Regions from separate parts of the Blautia segnis genome, predicted to be linked through region 2. Evidence: riboswitches for the same ligand, from Rfam matches in the RefSeq annotation. Region 2 holds a riboswitch; the other holds the start of a gene.

Region 1 (8,006 bases), 110 kb from region 2:
GTGAGTTGTAAAAAACTTGGAGGAGGTATCCTATGGATTACATCAAAGAAGCAAAAAAACTTGGGTTTTCAAATGCGGCAATCATGGATACACAAAAACTTGTGTTCAAACCGGAATATCGAAAGTTTTGTGAAGAAAATCAGTGTGGATGTTACAACGTGAATCCCGCCTGTCCACCTGAATGCGGAACAGTAGAATCTATGAAACAAAGGGTATTCGCCTATGAAAAAGCGCTTATTCTCCAGACGATACAAAACAAGGATATGGACTACAAAATGGCGAAGCTTGCGCACAATAAACTCACCGAACAGCTGGCCTCTAAAATAATGGAATCTGGAAATACAGACCTGCTGATCATGTCCGCTGGTCCTTACAGGCACCATTCCTGCATGTCCGCCTACTGTGTTGATGCCCAGGAAATGGCAGATGCGGTGGGAATGATCTGCTGGGGGACCGATGATAAGATACGGTATTTTTCACAAATTTTATTTCATGGAAACTTGTAATGGAAAACACATACAACGGTCAATGATATGGCAGACATAAAAATATGATATGAAAGAGAAAATTTTCATTCTATTGCGGTATGACTATAACAATGCTATAATCCCTCCTGAAAAGAGATAAGTACAGCTCTCATCATGATCCAAACAGAAAAAGAGGCGTTTTAGTATGAAAACAGTTTTACCAAGAGAACATGCTGTAGAAGATATTTTTTCCAAAATCCTGGCTTCCCCGGAGGCATCAAGAAGACTTCGTGAAGTGTTTTACCAGTATCTGGATGATGAACATATGCTGGTGGATGAGGATCCGGACCACTTTTTGCAGGTACTCTTTCACGCTTACCAGAACGGGGATGTAAGTGCCCTTCTTCTGGAATTGTGCGGAAAAAGTATGTTTGATCTGCTCCGCGAAGCCTATCTGATCCCAAGAAAATTCCACGGAAAGGCAGGAGAGAATCCGGTCCTTCTTACCAATGTGGAAGGAGAGCTTCTTAAAGATGCTGGAAAGATGGTTTCCGCCCATGACTATGGAAAATTTAAGGAAACCTTTGACCGGCATGAATGTGTACCAAGATCCAGACTTTACCTGGCAGATGGATATGACATTGTACGCTCTTACACGGATGGGCTGGAAATTAAAGAGGAAAAAGAAGAGCGCCAGCGTGGGATTTTAATCCTCTATGCACTTCCGGATACCTGCAAGCTGGGGCTTACAGAGGCGCAGGCCTATGCGGTTGTATGGAAGACTTTCCAGGAGATCCAGCAGGCAGCACCCCGTGCAGTGGTTTTTTATGGACAGGAGACCGGCGTAAAAAAAGAAAATCCAGAGAAACCCTTTGATGAACTTGGCGTTTTGCTTCCCATCCATGAATTTGAAAAGAAAATGCTCCAGCATATGGAGGAAATTGACGGGATCGTCCTTGCCTGCAGGGAGCGGATGATGGAACTTGCAGGAAATGACAGCCTGAAATTATAAAGGGACTTTTCGGAAGGAAGTGGGCTTATGCAGCCAGAGATGGTCAGAAAAAATCATATGGACGTGGAGTGGCATGAATACACCGATGCAAATGGCCAAAATACCCCCGTTATAAATGCAAGCATCACCGAAAAGGCTTCCATTATCGGACGTGTGGGGATCATGTTTTTATCCTGTGGGACTGGAGCCTGGAGGGTCCGAAGCTCCATGAATGCCCTGGCCGAAGCAATGGGAATTACCTGTACCGCAGATATCGGACTGATGTCCATTGAGTACACCTGTTTTGACGGGGAAAACGGCTTTACCCAGTCTTTATGCCTTACCAATACAGGGGTGAATACGTCAAAGCTGAACCGGCTGGAGCATTTTATCCGTAACTTTGAAACAGAGGGAAAAAACATGTCCGGGGAAGAGCTTCACAGCTATCTGGATGAGATTGAAAGGATCCATGGCCTTTATTCCCCGGCAGCCCTGGGACTGGCTGCCGCCATTGCATGCTGTGGATTTACCTTTCTTTTAGGCGGAGGACCAGTAGAGATGTTTTGTGCTTTTATTGGAGCAGGACTTGGAAATTTCCTTCGCTGCAAGCTGACCAAGCATCATTTTACTTTGTTTCTGGGTATTGTTACATCTGTCTCCCTGGCATGCTTTGTATATGCAGGATTATTAAAATTAGGGGAAATCCTGTTTGGGATTTCCATTCAGCATGAAGCAGGATATATCTGTGCCATGCTTTTTATCATCCCTGGCTTCCCCTTTATTACCAGCGGAATCGACCTGGCAAAGCTGGATATGCGTTCTGGTATGGAAAGGCTTACTTATGCACTGATTATTGTCCTGGTAGCCACTATGTCTGCCTGGATCATGGCCATGCTTCTTCACTTACAGCCGGTGGATTTTATAAAGATCCATATGTCTGCTGCAATGTGGATTCTCACACGGCTTATTGCAAGCTTTTTCGGCGTGTTCGGTTTCTCCATCATGTTTAACAGTCCGGTAAGGCTTGCCTGTTCTACGGCAGTACTTGGTGCAATTGCAAATACCCTGCGGCTGGAGCTTGTGGATCTCGCCACCTTACCTCCGGCAGTGGCCGCATTTATCGGAGCTCTGACAGCTGGGCTTCTGGCCTCCCTTCTGAAAAATAAGGTGGGCTATCCAAGGATTTCCGTGACAGTGCCTTCTATTGTGATCATGGTACCGGGGCTTTATTTATACCGTGGATTTTATAACCTTGGAATCATGTCCTTATCCCTTTCCGCATCCTGGTTTGCAGCTGCGCTTCTGATCATTGCAGCACTTCCGCTGGGACTGATCTTTGCAAGGATTTTGACAGATAAGGCGTTTCGGTATTGTACCTGACTTGAATTGCAAACAGGTGCAAGCTGCTAAACCGGTCCGGCAAAAGGAGGTGGCTGATATGTTAAGTATGATTTCCTATGCTGAAGAAAACGGCGAAAAAAAGGCGAAAACCGCTTAGGGACGCTTATGAATATGATAGAGAAGTATATTGCGGATAAAATAACATCTTTATGTGAAAAACGTGATATCAGTAAATACAGATTATCACAGTTTTTTCAGGAAGGTAATTCGGAGAATCTGACAGAAAAACAGAAAGAAGTTCTAAGGGTTTGAAAAATCATTCCTGCAATCTGCACGCCCCACTTTGCGGTATATTTCACCCGAATTCGGCCTACGTAGCCCGGATGTTTTCCTTGTGCAAAGCGGAGTAAGGGGGTATAATAAAATCAGTTTTTTGTATAATTTTAAAAGCTATAATAAGGAAATCGGCAAACCAGATGAAAATTTGGGACGCAAAGCTACAGGACCTGTAAAATGGTAGCCAGTTGCATAAAGTGAGGTGCACTGTCTGTTTGGCAGTGCTTTTATTATAACATGAATTATTAATAGTACATGATAGGTAATTGCGAAACAAGTTCGCAATCCTGATTAAAAAGCGGTAAGAATCCTGCAACGCAGAATTCTTAAGATGAAAAGTAGGTGCTTTTAAATTTAGACATGACTAAAAGACTTCCCAGATAAACTGCGAAGTCATGAGATGGATGCTTTTGTATCTCTGGAGGAATCCATCTGGTCTGAATAGGGAATATCTTCGGTTACTACTATTGGCAAATCGGGCATATATTTTGCAATAAATAAAGAGTCCTTTTTTTAAGGCAGATCTGTATAAGAAGTACTTTACGCTTGAGTATAATCGGAGTCTTACAGGCGGAGAAAAATCCTGGGTGAAAGAAAAACTTACGGGTATGCTGGCAGAATATATCTCTTATGCCAAAGACTGTCTGGGGAATCAGACACTGAAATTTAAGATACAGGACTGCAATGATTATGATGAAATGCTTCAGGCACTGATATATGATAACGATCAAGACTTCAAGAGTGTTCCACTTACAAATATACTCGTACTTTTAAGAAAGGCAAGAAAAGCAGAAGCTGTCGCAAAATGTCATCGGGAACTTATGATCTGATACTTATGGATATCCAGATGCCAAACATGGATGGCTATCAGGCAACCCAGTGTATCCGGCATTTAAATGATAAAAAGAAGGCAGAGATCCCGATCATTGCCATGACAGCAAATGCTTTTGAGGAAGACAAAAAAAGAGCATTTGATGCGGGCATGAATGAACATATAGCGAAACCCATTGATATTGAGAAACTGAGAGTGGCCATTCTTTCTGTATTGAATAAACAGAAAAACTGACAGACTGGGAAGAACAACAGCAGGATAATAAAGATGAAAAGAATAAATAAAAAGATAGGAAAAAATAAGAATAAAAGATTATGTTTGAGCATTTTTGCAATTATTATGCTGCTTTTTGTATCAGCTTCTGTTTATGCGTCGGAGATAAAAAGTGACGGGGAAACAACTCAGGCAATGGAAGAAGAAAATAAAACCGTGAGAGTCGGGTATTTTCCATATTCCAATTTTCAGGAAGGCGGTTCCGGGGAACACAAGCAGGGAGCAGGCTATGAGTATCTTCAGAAAATTTCTTATATAACCGGCTGGAAGTATGAATATGTCTATGCTTCCTTTAAAGAGTGCCTGGATATGCTGGAAGCTGGAGAAATAGATATACTTGGAAATGTCAGTTATACACAGGAAAGAGCAGAAGCTATCAATTTTTCTTCTTATGAGGAGCTAACGGAACGATACTGGATCTATACCAGGGAGGACCATGCGGACCTTACGGATGGTGATCTAAAGCAGATAAATGGCTGCCGTATCGGTGTTGCAGATGGAAGCTATCAGAAAGAACTTCTGGAAAAATGGCTGGACAGCAATCAGATCCAGGCAGAGGTTGTTGCCTGTAAAGGCTATGATGAAATGATAGAAAAACTGGATGCAGATGAACTGGAGGCTCTTGTGATTCCGGCACTGTCTGTCAACAGCGATTTTATTGCCATTGCCAATATCGGGGCAAGTGACTGTTATTTTGGTGTATCAAAATCCAGACCAGATCTGTTAAAGGAATTAAATTCTGCCCTGGAAGAAATCAACAACACAGAAACGGACTACAGCAGCAAGCTGTATGCCCGTTATGAAGGAAAAGCGGTCATAAATTATGCACTCAACAAGGAAGAAAAACAATGGCTGGATGCACATGAAAATACAATCCGTGTGGGATATCTAAAGGATAATCTTCCTTTTTGCGGTGAAGAAAATGGGAAACTGACAGGAATCCTTGGAACCGTTTTGAACACTGTCCAGGAAAAATATGAAATCACGATCAAGGCAGTTCCCTGTTCCACGGGAGTGCAGATGAACGAGGCATTGCAATCTGGTGAAATAGATATTGCCGGTCCTATCATTCAGGATCTTTATATGCAGGAACAGTTTCAGGTGGTTTTGACGGATGTAATCTTTGATATTACGCCGGTTGTTATTTACCAGGGGAAAGAATATAGCAGCAGTCTCTCTGCAATCGCAGCGACAGAGACCTCACTGTATTCGGAATTGATGGTGTCCCTTCTTTTTCCAGATGCAGAGATCAAACAATATGACACACAAGAGGAATGCCTGGAGGCAGTAGCAAAGGGAAAAGTAGGAGCAACGGTTATTCCCTCTTCAAAAATCAATCTTCTTAATGAAAGTCCACTGACCAAAAGTCTGTCATTTGCAGAAATGGCAAAACGGCAGGAATTAGCGATGTTTACAACGAGAGGAAACAGAAGAGCAGCTACCATTATCAATAAAGCAATTGAGCAGTCATCCAATATTTTAAATGGCGTTGTCCTTGCGCAGAATTCCGTTTCAGAAAAGAAAATGACCTTGCAGGATGTCCTTGCAGAGTATGCCGACTTCGCTATCGGAATTTCATTTGTGATTATTTTTGTACTGCTTCTTCTGGTCTATTTCCTTTCCGTAAGCAGGAAAAAACAAATGGAAGCGTTGAAAGAAGCACAGAATGCAAATGCGGCGAATATTGCAAAAACAACATTCCTGAACCATATGTCCCATGACATCAGGACACCAATGAATGCAATTGTCGGATTTACAGATATTGCCCTGAAGAGGAAGCCGGACGAAGAAGTGGAGAATTGTCTGAAAAAGATCAGGCAGAGTTCCGAATATCTGATGACACTGATCAACGATGTGTTGGATATCAGCCGCATTGAAAGTGGTAAACTGGAATATAAACCAGTACCGGTAGATCTCAGGGATATGATAAATACTGTTTTGTCGATTGCAAGGGGATATATGGAAAACCGTGACCTTAATTTTTATGTTTCAAGAGAAGAACTTAAAAACCCCTATGTAATGGCAGATGAACTCAGAATCAGGGAAGTATTGCTCAACATTATCAGCAATGCAGTCAAATTTACAAAAGACGGAGGCACTATTTCATTTATTGCAGAAAACAGTCTGGGTAATGATGAGCACCATATAATCGTGCGCTATCGTATATCGGATACCGGAATTGGTATGAGTGAGGAATTCCAGGCAAGAATATTTGATGAGTTCAGTCAGGAAAATGATGGAGCAAGAACCAGTTATAAGGGAACCGGACTGGGAATGGCCATTGCCAAACAGTATGTAAATCTTATGGGTGGGAAAATTGAAGTCAGCAGCAGACAAGGTATTGGCTCAACCTTTACGGTAGAAATCCCCCTGCTTATAGCAGAACAGGTATTGACTGAAAAGGAAGAAAATTTAAGGAAAGATATGGATTTACAGGGTTTGCATGTTCTTTTGGCAGAGGACAATGATTTAAATGCGGAGATAGCAGTAGTTTTATTGGAAGAAAAAGGGATGGTTGTAACCAGGACTGTAGATGGCAAATCTGCTCTGACACAGTTTTGCAATACAGCTCCCGGGACTTTTGATCTGATCTTGATGGATATTATGATGCCGGAAATGAATGGATATGAATCGACAAAAGCCATCCGAAATCTGCCGGACCGTCCGGACGGAAAGAAAATACCTATTATTGCAATGACGGCAAATGCATTTGCAGAGGATGTACAGGCTGCTTTGAATGCCGGGATGAATGATCATGTGGCCAAGCCAGTTGATATGGAGATTCTGATATCTGTCATCACAAAATATATAGAACGATGATTCAGGTGTTAAAAATGGATTGAAAATTTCACATGGAATGGAGCTTGAATATTTGGTACTAAAAAGTGGACGATTTCGATCATTTAGTTGCGATAGTAATAAAATATATTGAAAAAAGTAGGAGAAATTCAGTTGTTAGAGAAAGCAGTTCAGTCTGCAATATATGAAAAAGCTCTTAAAAATCATTATATAGAAATTCTGTATATTGATTTTGAAGATACAGGAAAATGCATAAAGCTTCATCAGGATACGAAGCTGCGTAGTGGTGAAAACATTTTCCCAGAGTCGGATGAGCAGATGTTTGAGGATTATATCTGTGAGAAAATTATGCGTTATGCATCTGGTGATACAGAGGATCTTAACCGGGTAAAGCAGCAGATGATGCTGTTGCAGAAGAATGAAGAATTGTCAAATGCACTTCATTATAGCCAAAAACGGGATGAAGAGCTTACAAAGGCATTGGAGACGCCGTACCATAGAAGCAGCCAGTTTCAGCTTTGACTCTTTTTTCTGCCACATACGATATCCCAGAGGTACAGACAGATAGAGTGCATGGACATGGTTCTTTACCGGGATACAAAGCATGATACTTACAAAGCAGTGACCATTAAGGCAGCTGGAACCATTATGTGCTGCGTGGTCAAAAAGTTTTGTGATTTTGCACAACTTTGATTGACAAGAAAATAACATTTCGGTATAATTGACGTAGTGTATCGCGGAAAAGTATAGGCAGCGGGAACAAGGAGGGGAACATTTTGGAGGCGAAAGAAATCTCAAAGGCAGTGGTTAAGAGACTGCCAAGGTATTATCGCTATCTGGGGGAACTGATGGAAGAGAAGGTAGAGCGTATATCTTCCAATGATCTGAGCAAGAAAATGCACGTAACTGCATCCCAGATCCGTCAGGATCTTAACAACTTCGGCGGTTTTGGACAGCAGGGATACGG
Region 2 (8,006 bases):
GGACTGGCAGGTCTGTAAATATGCGTACACAGGAAGAATACAGGGAAGGGACGCTGACTTCCATCCGTGATAATTTCCAGGTGTTTGATTCCATGGAAGAGGGCGTGAAGGGCTATTTTGAGTTTATCCAGCTGGAACGGTACCGGAACCTGCAGGGGATCCGGGATCCGCAGGAATATCTGGAAACCATCCGTGCTGACGGGTATGCCACTTCTTTTTCCTATGTAGAGAACTGCATGAAGGTGATCCGTCAGTATGAACTGACAAGATTTGATGAAGGAGGATGTGAGACTATGGCAAAGACTGCTGAGAGTGTTCTGGATGTGATGAGGGGCTGGCTGGGGTTCAGTGAGGCCAATGGAAAGTTTAAGGAGATTATTGACCTGTATAACAGTGTGAAGCCGCTTCCCAGAGGATATGCAGTGCAGTATTCAGATGAATGGTGTGATACCTGTGTGTCTGCCGCAGGGATCAAGGCGGGATGCAGTGAGCTGATCGGCAGGGAGTGCGGCGTTGAGGAGCATGTGAAGATTTTTAAAAAGCTGGGGATCTGGATTGAGGATGGTACCATCACGCCGGAGCCGGGGTATGTGATTGTCTATAACTGGGATAAGGCAGCACAGCCGAATGATGGGTACAGTGATCATATCGGTTTTGTGGAGAAGGTTTCCGGCGGAATGGTAACTGCTATTGAAGGTAACCGGGGTGAAAAGGTTGACAAAAGGGTGCTCCCTTTGGGATGGGGATATATCCGCGGGTATGCGGCTCCGCGGTATGAGAAGGCTGCGAATGAAACCGGCGGGAATACCGGTACAGGAAAGAAGAGTGTGGAAGCTGTGGCGAAGGAAGTGCTTGCCGGAAAGTGGGGGAACGGTGAGGACAGAAAGAAGAGACTGCAGGCTGCAGGATATGATTATGGGGTAGTGCAGGCGAAGGTGAATGAGCTGGTGAAAGGCAGTGGGAAAAAGAGTGTGGAAGCTGTGGCAAAGGAAGTTATTGCCGGAAAGTGGGGGAACGGCGCGAACAGGAAGAAGAAACTGCAGGCTGCGGGATATGATTATGGGGCAGTGCAGAAACGGGTGAATGAAATGTTGAAGAAATAGGGAATGGACCTGCTGTTGTCTGTAGAGAAATCTGCGGATGACGGCAGGCTTATTTTTTTGTTTGAGGTTTCAAACTTTTATGTGACAAACATAACTGTCTGTGCTATTATAAAAACGATATAAGCGAAAATGACTTTTGCGGAAACGAAAGTATCTTTATATTTTTTTTACCGGTATACTTCCTATAATGGGAATGAATACTTGCAAAGTTGATTACTAATATTTTTCTATTATTACAGGTACAATAAGAACATGTAATAGCGGAAATGAGGTATAGTTACTTGCAGATAGAGAAGTATATTGCGGATAAAATAACATCTTTATGTGAAAAGCGTGATATCAGTAAATACAGATTATCGCAGCTGTCGGGAATTTCCCAGTCGTCACTGGGAAGAATCATGGCGCAGGAAAACCTGCCGTCGCTGATCACACTTGAAAAAATATGTACAGCTTTGGGCGTGACATTATCGCAGTTTTTTCAGGAAGGTAATTCAGAGAATCTGACAGAAAAACAGAAAGAAGTTCTAGGGATATGGAACGATCTGAGTACAAATGAGCAGGAAACAGTGATGTCAATGCTGCGTGGACTTCGGAAGTAGGAGAACAGTTCGAGTATATGTATCGGCTGTTCTTTTTTTGTTTTTGAACGTTAAAACGGTAATTTTTTTCTTGTGCATAGTAGAACGTTAAAGTATAATAAAATCAGTTTTTTTGCATAAGTTTAAAAGCTATATCTATAATAAGGAAATCGGCAAACCAGATGAAAGTCTGGGACGCAAAGCTACAGGGCCTGTAAAATGGCAGCCAGTTGCATAAAATGAGGTGCACTGTCTGTCTGACGGTGCTTTTTTACGGTGTTATTTCATAGGCGTAACAATAATGATTTTATCAGGAAAGAATGAGGAAAATAAAAGTATGAAAAAGGCAAAACGTTGTCTGATTGCAGTGGTGTCAGGTGTACTTGTAGCATCTGCTGTCTTGTCTGGATGTGGACAGTCAAAGAAAGAAGTATCTAAAAATGATGATCATCTTACCGTTTATCTGTGGGAAAATCGTTTGATGAAAAATATTGCACCCTATATCCATGAACAGTTTCCTGATCAGGATATTGAATTTATTATTGGGAACAATGATACCGATTTATACAGTTATTTTAAAGAACATGATGAATTGCCGGATATCATAACAGTACGTCGATTCTCTGGAACAGATGCACAGGACTTACAGCCTTATCTTATGGATTTTGCTTCTTATGATGTTGTTTCCAAGTACTATTCTTATGCGGTGCAATATTATAAGAATGCGGAGGATGAAATCCAGTGGCTGCCAATCTGTGGTATTCCGCAGACGATCATTGCCAACAAAACACTGTTTGATCAGTATGGCATAAAGATTCCAGAAAATTATGAGGAATATGTACAGGCCTGTCAGCAGTTTTATGATAATGGCATAAAACCGTATTCCATGGATCTTGGTGAAGACTGGTCTAATAATGAAATCATCCAGGCAGCGGCAATCGGTGAGTTTACAAGCCTGGATGGTATGGAATGGCGAAACGGTGCAGAGACTGCAGCGGATGAAGTAAAGTTTGATGATACATTATGGAAACGTATTTTTTCAGAAACCAGTCAGTTTCTTAAGGACTCGCACTTTGGTAAAGAAGATATCAATATTGACATCAATACAGGAACCCAGATGTTTGTCGAGGGAAAATCAGCAATGTTTCATGGACATCCGACGGTTATGCAGCAGCTGCAGAAACAGATGGATGCAGATCTGATCCGTATTCCTTACTTTTCACAGACATCGGATGAATCCTATGTGTACATGACTCCGTCCTTAAACATTGCATTTAACAAAAACCTGGAAAAAGACCGGGAGAAACTGGATACTGCACTGGATGTGCTGGATTGTATGATTTCAGAAGAGGGGCAAAAGCTGATTGCGGATGGAAGCGGTGTTATTTCATTGAATACAGATGTTCCAACCATGATGCAGGATGTGCCTGGACTGGAAGAGGAAATTAATAATAATGCTGTTTATATCCGGTATTCCGCTCAAAAATCATTTGATGCAAGTCTTGAGGCTGTTCACGGATTACTGTCAGGGGAAATGGATGAAACACAGGCTTATGATACTTTTTGTAGTGCAATGAATCGTAAAGATCCAGAAGAAAAAGCAACGGTGAATTTTGAAAATGAATATTCTATTTCACTGAACGATAGAAATGGCCGTGATGCAGCATCTTCCATTTTAACTACGATCAGAGAAGAAAATGATGCACAGCTGGCTCTGGCACCATATTATTATTTCACTTCCTCTATGTACAAAGGAGAATGCACCAGCAGCCGGGTTGGCATGATGACAGCGAAGAGTTCAGATACAGCATTATATGTTGCAAAAATCAATGGTAAACAGGTTTGTGAACTCGTGGAAAATTATCTCGCCGATGCGGATGAGAATTTTTACGTAACCAATAAATACGAATTACCAATTGCATCCGGTATGAAAATGATCGTCAATCAAGAGGAAAGTGGATTTTCGTTAAAGGACTTAACAGTTAACGATAAGAAAATAGACAAAGAAAAGGAATACTCGATTCTTCTTACAGACACCACAATGTCTGTATTGAAAAAAATAAATTCGAAATGTGAGATTGAGCAGCTTAAAGAGACAACATTATCAAGTGCATGGATCGAAGCAATGTCAAAAGGACAGCAGCCGTCAGCACCGGAAGACTATATAGAGGTTGAACAGTAAAAGTGGAGATAGAACAAACGGTAAATAAAAGAAAAAAAATAACAAGGCTGTTGCTTATACTACTTATTATTCTTTTAAGCTTAGGTTGTATCAAGTATCTGATAAGTAAGTCTAAGAAGTATATCAGCGAAAACGGAAAAAGCAGTATGGGAGCTGTTGTTGAACAGATACAGCAGACCTATGATCTTCAGGTGAGTGGATACTACAGCCAGCTGCAGTTGGTTGAGGAATTTTTACTTCATGAGAGGGAGCTGTCTCTTGAAACGGATGTGAACAAAAGTTTCTTTGAGGCATGGGAAAAAGAATCGGAAAGTACCCTTATATTCATTCAGGAGAATGGTCAGGCAATATCAGCAGGTGGAACAAAAATGCGGATTGATATGCCAAGTAAACTTCTGCTGGACTTAAAGAATGGATACAATATTGGAAAACTGGTGCGTCTTGATTATGATCAGAAGAAAAAAGACGGTTATCTGGTTGCGATCCCATGTCAGGAATATACGATCAATGGGGAAACTTATACGGCAATTGGAACTGTGTATGATCATTCGAAACTGGATTCCATGTTAAAACTGAAAGGTTATGATGGGAATGCATATTTGTTCATGTTGGATCATGACGGAAATATTACGTATACGAACCAGAGTGGTGATAAATACCTGCGTAATTATTCTTTGTTAAAACATTTAAAAGGGGAACAGGCTATTACAGAAGAGGAAGCTGATTTGTTCAAAAAGAAGTTTGATAACAGAGAATCCGGAGTTGCACTTTTGGGAAAACAGAACCCCTATTATCTGGGGTATTGCCCGATAGAAAGCAACAACACCATTTTGGTATGCATTGTGGCAAAGGGAGTTGTTGACAATGTGCTGATGGATTACCAGAAAACGGTGCTGTTTACAACAATACTCATGGCAGGTTCTATACTTTTACTTTTTGCCGGATTATTCTACAGTATTTCCAGACTTAGTCTTGCAGATCAAAAAGCAGAATATGAAAAAAGAAATAATGAACTTCATTTACAAACAATGAAGGAAATGGAAGTAGTCAATCAAAAACTGAAAAAGGCAAAGAACGTTGCAACAGAGGCTTTACAGACAGCTGAAAATGCAAATAAGGCGAAAACGGATTTCCTGTCTAATATGTCACATGATATTCGCACACCTATGAATGCAATCATTGGTATTACATCTTTGATCAGACATGATGCAGGTAATAAAGCAAAAGTTATAGAGTATGCAGATAAAATAGATATTTCATCACAGCATCTGTTAGGAATTATCAATGATGTTTTGGATATGAGCAAGATTGAGGCAGGAAAAACGGTTTTTAAGTACTCTGATTTTTCAATTTTGGAATTTATGCAGGAACTTGACACTATATTTCATTCTCAAATATATGAAAAGCAGCAGACTTTTACAATCATAAAAGAAAATATTCACCATGAGTGGGTGAATGGTGATCAGGTTCATTTGATGCAGATTTTCAGTAATCTGCTGTCTAATGCCATAAAATATACGCAAGAGGGTGGAAAAATTCAGCTTCTGGTAGAAGAATGTGAGACAAAGTCATCTGTCTATGCAAAGTACCGCTTTTTAGTCAGTGACAATGGTATGGGAATGTCGGCAGATTTCATGGATACAATTTTTGATGCGTTTACCCGTGCGGAAAGTTCCCTTACAAACAAAATACAGGGAACCGGACTTGGAATGGCGATTACTAAGAACCTGGTTGAGGCAATGGGAGGTACCATTGATGTGGAAAGTGAACTGGGACAGGGAAGCTGTTTTGAGATTCTCATGGATCTGAAAATTGCAGAGGATAGAACGGCCGCTCTGGCAGCACAAGAAGAAACAGATGAGCAGGATGGAAATATCCTTCAGGGAATGAGATTCCTGTGTGCAGAGGATAATGAGCTGAACGCAGAGATCCTGACAGAACTGTTAAAGATTGAAGGTGCGGAATGTACTATCTGTGAAAATGGCGAAGAGATTTTGAAAGCATTTGAACAGTCTGCTCCGGGGGATTATGACATGATCCTGATGGATGTGCAGATGCCTGTTATGAATGGTTATGAGGCAACAAAGGCAATCCGCAGAAGCTCCCATGAACTGGCAAAGAAGATTCCGATCATTGCCATGACCGCCAATGCATTTTCAGAGGATATCCAGCATTCTCTGTCAGCCGGTATGAATGCACATGTTTCAAAACCGGTTGAGATGACGGTACTGGAGAAGACGATCAGAAGCATAAAATCCGGCGGGGGGGGGCACCGAACCGCAGGGCATTGAACAGTGACAAATGGTTTTGATACAGTAGTGTAATTTTATTAAATCAGAAGGTTGACAAAGAGATGTATAGAGAAATATATTTGACAGACAGACAGACAGACAGACAGACAGACAGACAGGAGATTTAATATGATTTCGAGAGCAAAGAAATATGTGGCAGTGTTACTGGTTTTTGTATGCGTGTGTATGATATTTTCTCCCCTGACTGCATATGCGGCCGAGGATAGTTCGCAGCATGAAACTGTCAAAGTCGGTTTCTTTGCCATGGATGGTTATCATGTGATGGATGAAGAAGGCAACCGCAGTGGGTATGGCTATGATTTTCTTCGGTTGATGGCCCGTTATTGGGATGTAGATTACGAATATATCGGATATGATAAGAGCTGGGATGATATGCAGCAGATGCTTGAAGATGGCGAGATCGACATGGTAACATCTGCCCGCAAAACACCGGACAGAGAAGAAAAGTTTGATTTTTCACGTCCGATCGGAACCAATTATGGGATGCTGACCGTCCGCAGTGACAACAGCACGATTGTGGACGGCGATTACAGCACTTACAACGGTATGCGTGTGGCGCTTTTGAACGGAAACACCCGGAATGAAGAGTTTGCGGATTTTGCAGACAACAAAGGATTTACATATGTTCCATCTTATTTTGATACGACCGCAGAGATGGAGGAAGCCCTTCAGAGCGAAAAAGTTGATGCGATTGTTACCAGTTCTCTGAGAAAAACAAACAATGAGCGAATCGTGGATAAATTTGGCAGCAGCGATTTCTATGTCATTGTTAAAAAGGGCAATACAGAATTGCTGAATGAGATCAATTATGCGATCGATCAGATGAATGCGGTTGAGGGTGACTGGAAAACGACGCTTTACAATAAAAATTATGAAAGCATAGAAACTAAGAATCTGGAATATACGGAGAAAGAAAAAAGTATTATTTCACAGTATTCCAAGGACAACCCGCTGCATGTTCTGTGTGATCCGACCCGTTATCCATATTCTTATAATGAAAATGGTGAGATGAAGGGTATTATCCCGGATTACTTCCGGAAAATTGCAGACTATGCCGGGATTTCCTATGAGTTTCTTACACCTGCCACCAGAGATGAGTATATTGCTTATCAGAAAAATAAGGAAACCACAGATATGAGCATCGATGCGCGCCTGGAAACAGATAACTATGCTGAGACGAAAAAATGGGGGATTACTGCACCTTTCATTACGATGCAGCTGGCAAGGGTGACACGGCGTGACTTTGATGGAAAAATTAATGTTGTTACTACTGTTGACCAGACAGCATCAAATTCAATTGAAGATGCAATGGCACCCGGTGCAGAAAAACTGATGTGCAGTACCCGACAGGAAATGATGGAAGCTGTCCGTGAGGGTAAAGCAGATGCCGCCTTCGTCTACTATTACATGGCACAGGCGTTTGTGAACAGTGACACTACGGGCACCATGACATATACTCTGCTGGAACAGCCTACATTCACCTACCGCATGGTAATTTCATCAACTGAGAACCATGCGCTGGCTGGTATTCTGACGAAAGCAATGTATGCCATGCCCCAAAATCTTGTTGAAGATCTTGCAGCACAGTATACCACATACAAAGCAACAGAGCTGACATTTGTTGACTGGATACGTCTGCATCCTGTTGTTACTGTTTGGGTTCTTCTTATTTTTGGATGGCTGCTGACTACTATGGCTGTGATAATGGTGCGTCTCAGTGCAAGAAAAAAAGCTCAGAAGGCGGCCCAGGAGAAAGCTGAGGAAATGGCGGAACTGGCAGAGCATGCACAGGCTGCAAACAAGGCAAAAACAGCATTTCTGTCACATATGT

The links. A riboswitch is a leader RNA that binds a small molecule or an ion and turns the genes downstream of it on or off. The one in region 2 is predicted to bind cyclic di-GMP.
Region 1: another riboswitch for cyclic di-GMP. It lies ahead of H8S54_RS18380 (hypothetical protein); the one in region 2 lies ahead of H8S54_RS17145 (ABC transporter substrate-binding protein).

What each region holds. Positions count from the first base shown of each region.
Region 1 is NZ_JACOOT010000039.1:56,811-64,816, reverse strand. Features, by position in the region: gene H8S54_RS16655 (DUF2284 domain-containing protein) at 33-506, shown strand; gene H8S54_RS16650 (DUF4866 domain-containing protein) at 673-1,479, shown strand; gene H8S54_RS16645 (threonine/serine exporter family protein) at 1,507-2,838, shown strand; gene H8S54_RS19210 (DUF6783 domain-containing protein) at 3,054-3,158, opposite strand; gene H8S54_RS19205 (DUF6783 domain-containing protein) at 3,129-3,209, shown strand; cyclic di-GMP riboswitch class I at 3,256-3,331, shown strand; gene H8S54_RS18380 (hypothetical protein) at 3,723-3,965, shown strand; gene H8S54_RS16635 (response regulator) at 3,941-4,201, shown strand; gene H8S54_RS16630 (ATP-binding protein) at 4,235-7,060, shown strand; gene H8S54_RS16625 (hypothetical protein) at 7,193-7,561, shown strand; gene H8S54_RS16620 (redox-sensing transcriptional repressor Rex) at 7,816-8,006, shown strand, end outside.
Region 2 is NZ_JACOOT010000039.1:170,967-178,972, reverse strand. Features, by position in the region: gene H8S54_RS17155 (glucosaminidase domain-containing protein) at 1-1,103, shown strand, start outside; gene H8S54_RS17150 (helix-turn-helix domain-containing protein) at 1,385-1,702, shown strand; cyclic di-GMP riboswitch class I at 1,844-1,919, shown strand; gene H8S54_RS17145 (ABC transporter substrate-binding protein) at 2,019-3,863, shown strand; gene H8S54_RS17140 (ATP-binding protein) at 4,010-6,154, shown strand; gene H8S54_RS17135 (transporter substrate-binding domain-containing protein) at 6,284-8,006, shown strand, end outside.